2 linked regions of the Oceanicoccus sp. KOV_DT_Chl genome follow. The main gene of each other region encodes a partner of the protein of the gene in region 2 in a complex. Links are inferred from orthologs where the notes say so. Each region holds a gene or a part of one and is shown on either strand. Other genes may lie near its edges. The genes, in order: UNITIG_RS12915 and dapF.

Region 1 (3,289 bases), 320 kb from region 2 along the record:
TACCCCTTCAGCACCGCGATCTAACGACCTAGCTATATCGGCCTGCAAGCCGGTATTCACGTATAATGGTATCCGGTGATTATCTGTAGTGATACAAGGTAAATCTTTTAACGCCTCCAAGCCTTTTGAAACTTGTAATTCTTCATTATAGATAGCCTGAAAGCGGGCAAATAATTCTGGGGAAGGATTAAAATAAACCTGGCCGTTATAACCATCGAGAATAATTTCACTGCCTTCAATTTCAGTAAACGGTAAATCCACTGCACCCATAATGGTGGGGATACCCATTGACCGCGCTAGAATAGCAATATGGGAATTTCCCGAGCCACGTACCGACACTAAACCCACTAAATTTTCTGTCGGTACATCACCCAGCATGGAAGCGGTTAATTCTTCTCCCACCAAAATAGTTCGCTGCGGGTATTCTACCGGACCAGTATTGGCAGCTTGTAAATAAGCCAGTACCCGTCGACCTAGATCCTTTATATCCGTCGCACGTTCTTTGAGATAACTGTCCTCCATCATTTCAAAAGTACGGATGTGTTTTATCATTACCCGACTGACCGCGCCCTGCGCCCACTCACCTTCGCGAATTAACTCATCAATTTCTATTGCAACTGAATTGTCCTCCAGCATGCTCAAATAGACATCGAATAAGGCTTGTTCTTCCTGCGCTAATTTATCGCTTAATTTGCGCGCCATGGCGCGAATATCTTCGCGTACTGCATCTAAACACTCATGGAAAAAATCTAATTCCTCTTTAATATCCTTACAGCGTCGCCGCGGTACCGCATATAAATCTGCCGGTGGCGAAACAACCACGGCATGCCCAATCGCGACACCCGGCGCACCCGCCACGCCGCGAAAGCTGGCACTGCCACGCACGCCTGCATCCAATGAAAAAATAGCACCCGTTGCCTGTGCATGGGCAATGACGCCAGACAACTGCGCCGATATCGTGACGAGAAACGCTTCTTCCTCTTCATCAAATCGTCGCCGCTCTTGTTGCTGTACCACCAACACGCCCAACACTTGACGCTGATGAATAATCGGCACACCAAGAAATGAGCTGAAACGCTCTTCGCCAATACCGGGCATGAATAAAAAACTGGGGTGGGCTTCGGCATGCTCCAAGTTAAGCGGCTCTTCCCTGCTACCCACTTGACCAACCAAACCTTCATTGGCCGCCATTGAAATCTTGCCGACAAAATCTTTATTGAGACCTTCCGTAGCGCTAAAGATATAACGCCCAAGGGTCGGCTCACGCAAATAGATTGAACACACTTCTGTACCAACGGTATCTTTCACCCGCGCTACAGTCACATCTAACACCGCTTGTAATTGTCCGGCAGAGTTAACCTCCTGGACAATGCGGCGCAGCGCTTCAAGCATGTTCTTTTGCATCTAGCTAATCATCCTGTTTGCTGAAGTTGCTATGACTTTTTAAGTACAATTATTTATCCAGCTGATCATTGACCAGCCGCGCATGCTTGGGCGCCAACTCCTTTAACGCCCGCCGATAAACCTCTCGCTTGAATGAAATCACTTGCCCGAGTGGATACCAGTAACTCACCCAGCGCCAACCATCAAACTCCGGCTTTTCATCATTGTCAAAACTGACCGCTTGATCATCCGCCAACATTCGCAGTAAATACCACTTTTGTTTTTGACCGATACACAAAGGTTTGCTGTCATGACGCAGTAACCGTTGAGGCAATCGATAGCGCAACCAACCACGAGTTGAACCGATAATCTCAACATCTTTTTCGGTCAGTCCGACTTCTTCCTTCAACTCTCTAAACAATGCTTGCTGCGGCGATTCACCCTCATGAATACCGCCCTGTGGAAATTGCCAGGCGTCTTGACCGACCCGCCGCGCCCATAGTACTTCGCCACGGGCATTCGCCAACATGATGCCGACATTGGCACGAAAACCCTCTGAATCAATCAACGCTGACTCCCTACAATTTGATAATCACCAGCCGATTGATTAGGTATTGGACGGCGGGATTACTGGCGTAGCCATTTTAAGTTGTTATAGGCAGCCATTGTTCCACAAATATGGCATTTAGAGAAACACGTTCTTTTAGTACCATCGAGAGTGCAAAACCTGCACACCCCCAGTATGCTATGCGCCGACGCAACAACGATAGCCCCAAAACCAATAAGCAAGCCTTTGATAATTAAAGATATTCTGGAGAAATACGAGTGGCCCTTGCAATTTTTGACCTCGATAACACGCTGCTAGGAGGGGATAGTGATCACGCCTGGGGCCAATTTCTAGTCGATCATGGCATTGTTGATGCCAAAGCCTATCAGCAAGCCAACGACTATTTTTATCAGCAATATCAACAGGGCGGCCTCGATATTCAGGAGTTTCTAGCGTTTTCTTTGAAACCGCTGGCAAGCCATTCCAAACAACAACTGGATCAATGGCACCAGCAGTTTATGCTGGAGACCATCGCCCCAATGCGCTTACCCAAAGCAGATGCACTGCTACAACAGCATCGCGATCGAGGCGATTTTCTACTAATCATTACTGCCACTAATCTTTTTGTAACGGCACCGATTGCTGCCAGTTTGGGGGTTGACCACATACTCGCCACCATCCCCGAATTTATTGACGGCACGTATACCGGTAAGGTGGAAGGCACCCCTTGCTTTCAACAGGGTAAGGTCGAACGTTTGCAGACATGGCTCGCCAACAGCGGCCACACTCTGGCTGGCAGCTATTTTTATAGCGATTCCCATAATGATCTGCCTTTGTTAGAGATGGTTGAACATCCATACGCGGTCGATGCCGATGACATCTTGACCCAACACGCTAACAAGCAGGGCTGGCCTATTATCAGCTTGCGTTAGTTGGTTGGTTGGTTGGTTGGTTGGTTGGTTGCCTTCAAGATGCCAGCAACACTCTCGCAAAAACCGCTTTTAAATATTCTGTTTCGGGAATAGCCGGGTGCACCGGGTGATCAAAAGTTTGCCCGCCTTGTTCCAGGATTTGCAAATCACGATCCAGGTGACGAGCAGAGGCACGCAAGATATCAGTAAGCCGATCCCGACCTAAATGCATGGAGCAGGAACCCGACACCAACACGCCATTTTTATTCAGTAGCCTGATCGCTAATTCATTAGCGCGACGATAGGCCTGCTCACCACTTTTGATATCTTTCCGCTTGGGGATAAATGCCGGCGGATCAATAATCACCACATCAAAGCGCTCACCTTCATCGATCAGCATTTTCATCGCCTCAAACGCCGCACCCTGAATGGTCGCCACCTTGTCTCG
Region 2 (3,129 bases):
CGCGTCTTAGCGGCTGGGGGCGACCCTTCCAAAGTAGTCTTTTCCGGCGTGGCTAAAACGGCACTGGAAATGCGCCGGGCATTGGAGGTCGGTATCCATTGTTTTAATCTGGAATCTGCTGCTGAACTGGAGCAATTGCAAAGCGTGGCGGCGGCGATGGATATCGTTGCGCCGATTTCGCTGCGGGTGAATCCCGATGTCGATGCACAAACTCACCCTTATATCTCAACCGGCCTGAAAGATAACAAGTTTGGTATCGCCATTGAGCAAGCCCCGCAGGTGTATCAACGCGCCACTGAACTCAGTCATATTGAAGTGATCGGGGTAGATTGCCATATCGGTTCGCAGCTAACCGAGGTCGCGCCCTTTCTCGACGCCATGGACAGAGTGTTAGCCCTGATCGATCAACTCGCAGCCAGTGGCATCAGCATTCGCCACCTGGATTTAGGCGGTGGCCTGGGGGTGCGCTACAACGATGAGCAACCACCTGCGCCTTCAGCCTACGTAGCAAAAGTGTTAGAGCGACTGGGCGACCGTGATGTCACCCTGGCCTTTGAACCTGGCCGCTCTATTTGCGCCAATGCGGGAGTGTTATTAACCAAAGTCGAATACCTTAAGCCAAACGCTCACAAAAACTTCGCCATTATCGATGCCGCCATGAACGATATGATTCGGCCGGCACTTTATCAGGCCTGGCTGAATATCCAGCCAGTGGCACCGCGTTCAGACGGCGAAGCCAAGCTCTGGGATTTGGTGGGCCCTGTCTGTGAAACCGGTGATTTTTTGGGCAAAGACCGTGAACTTATTCTTGAGCAAGGGGATTTATTATCCGTCGCCTCTTCAGGCGCCTATGGATTTACCATGAGTTCCAACTACAATAGCCGAGGACGCGCAGCTGAAATTATGGTGGATGGTGATACTATGCATGTCATTCGCTCGCGGGAAACCATCGCCGACCTGATGCGGGGTGAAGCGCTGCTGCCATAAGACTGTCGTCCAGTCTTAACGAAACCAGCCTTCTCTCCAGCGACTGCACCTGAACAGCTGCAGTCAAACAGCATCACCCTAACCGCGCTAACGGCGAAGCGCAGGAGAGATTTTATGTTGTTACGCTTCACTAAAATGCACGGCCTAGGCAACGATTTTATCGTGCTGGACCTGATCACCCAGCGTTTCAACTTGCAAGCCAGCCATATCAAGCAACTGGCCGACCGCCATTTCGGCATCGGTTGCGATCAGTTATTGGTGGTCGAATTACCCACGCAACCCGATGTCGATTTTCGCTACCGTATTTTCAACGGTGACGGCAATGAAGTAGAGCAATGCGGTAACGGCGCTCGCTGTTTCGCCAAATTTGTGCGCGACAAAAAACTCACCGGCAAAAACAAAATTCGGGTAGAAACCAATACCGGCATTATCGAGCTATCAATGACCGATGACCGGCAAGTGCGGGTCAATATGGGCAAGCCGGAACTATCACCGGCACTCATTCCCTTTGATGCTCCTGCTCGCGATAATAGTTATGCGCTCGAAGTAGACGGCCAGCACTACGACATCGGCGCTGTCTCAATGGGTAATCCGCACGCCGTAATGGTCGTGGATAATGTGCAAACCGCCGCTGTCGCCACCCTCGGTCCGGCCATTGAGTCGCACCCACGATTTCCACAGCGAGTGAATGCCGGTTTTATGCAGGTACTCAACCGCAAGGAAATTAATTTGCGGGTTTATGAGCGCGGTGCCGGTGAAACGCTGGCCTGCGGCAGCGGCGCCTGTGCCGCCGTGGTATCAGGGCAATTAAACGGTTTATTAGACCAGCGCGTAATCGTTAACTTACCTGGCGGTGCATTAACGATAGAGTGGCGCGGCGAAGGCCATCCCGTTATGATGACCGGGCCCGCTAGCACTGTGTTTGAAGGGCAGATTATAATTTAGGTGAGTGATTAACCCATGTCACCGCAGTAAAAGATTGAGAGGTACAAGTGGAACCGGCTAAAAAAAACAATAACGATAAAGACATCAGCGCCGAAGATGTGGCGAAATACCTGAAAGCCAATTCCGGTTTCTTCCTCAAGCGCGATGACTTGTTACTGGAATTAAAATTGGCCCACCCCAGCGGTCGAGCTGTTTCACTATTGGAACGTCAAGTCTCATTATTGCGCGAACGTAATATGGACATGCGCAACCGCTTAGGCGGCCTGTTAGAACATGCCGGCGACAATGATTTGCTGTTTGATAGAACCCGGCAGCTGGTACTATCGCTACTCGAAGTACAGGGCCTGGATTCGCTGGTTAATACCTTTACCCGTAGCATGCTAAAAGATTTTAAAATGGATTTTGCTACGCTTACTTTATTTGGAAAACCTGAAAACTATCGCACTGTTGCTTCCCGGGTGGTGCCACTGGATGACGCCTACGCCAAAATTCCCAACCTACTCAAAAATGACAACCCTACTTGTGGCGCATTACGCCCGGAAGATGCCGAATTTTTATTTTTAGAGCAGGCCCATCATGTCGGGTCTGCGGCCGTGCTACCGCTTAGCTTTGGTACACCCTTGGGGGTTATCGCTATTGGCAGTAGAGGCGCCAATCATTTTCATCAAAATATGGACACCTTATTTTTGGGTTATATTGCTGAAGTGCTAAACCGTTTGCTCTCTCGCCACCTGAATTACTAAATCAGCACACCGGGATCGTTCGATGACTACGAAGGAAACCCAGACCAACGATGAATGGCAACACCAGCTGCAACGGTTCCTTAATTATATAGCAACCGAGCGTCAGCTCTCTGGCCACACCCTCAGCAGTTACCAACGCGACCTGGAAAAATTTATTCGTTATTGTCGCCAGCAATCTATTCTTCAACTCGAACACGTTCATAGTGCTGATGTCAGGCAGTGGGTCGCGCAGCTTCATCGCGGCGGTTTAACCGGCCCCAGTTTACAGCGGGCCTTATCCGCACTGCGCAGCTTTTATAAATTTTATAACCGCAGCGGTGGCAAACATAATCCCGCACTGGGCATTCAAGCACCCAAGTCAGCAAAGAAATTACCCAAAGTATTAGATACCGATAATATGCAGCAATTATTATCAATTGAGGGCAATGACTGGCTCAGTGTCCGCGACCGCGCC

Evidence for each region.
Region 1: the proteins of dapF (region 2) and UNITIG_RS12915 are in contact, whole or in part, in a solved structure (PDB 5YGU), measured with the Escherichia coli proteins. The link is inferred for Oceanicoccus sp. KOV_DT_Chl from one-to-one orthologs.

The regions. Positions count from the first base shown.
Region 1 is NZ_FQLF01000002.1:1,943,995-1,947,283, reverse strand. Bases 203-3,164 are described here. They hold UNITIG_RS12915 (RNA pyrophosphohydrolase), read right to left. Parts: upstream 1,952-3,164; coding sequence 1,454-1,951; downstream 203-1,453. Other genes in these bases: UNITIG_RS12905 (class I SAM-dependent rRNA methyltransferase), read right to left, coding at 2,897-3,164; UNITIG_RS12910 (HAD family phosphatase), read left to right, coding at 2,209-2,862; ptsP (phosphoenolpyruvate--protein phosphotransferase), read right to left, coding at 203-1,392. Outside these bases: more of ptsP, read right to left, coding at 1-202; more of UNITIG_RS12905, read right to left, coding at 3,165-3,289. UniProt on the Escherichia coli protein: Master regulator of 5'-end-dependent mRNA decay.
Region 2 is NZ_FQLF01000002.1:1,622,092-1,625,220, forward strand. What follows is about bases 215-3,016. They hold dapF (diaminopimelate epimerase), read left to right. Parts: upstream 215-1,101; coding sequence 1,102-1,932; downstream 1,933-3,016. Other genes in these bases: lysA (diaminopimelate decarboxylase), read left to right, coding at 215-987; UNITIG_RS11365 (DUF484 family protein), read left to right, coding at 1,980-2,675; xerC (tyrosine recombinase XerC), read left to right, coding at 2,698-3,016. In the rest of the region: more of lysA, read left to right, coding at 1-214; more of xerC, read left to right, coding at 3,017-3,129. UniProt on the Escherichia coli protein: Involved in the succinylase branch of the L-lysine biosynthesis and in the biosynthesis of the pentapeptide incorporated in the peptidoglycan moiety. Catalyzes the stereoinversion of LL-2,6-diaminopimelate (L,L-DAP) to meso-diaminopimelate (meso-DAP).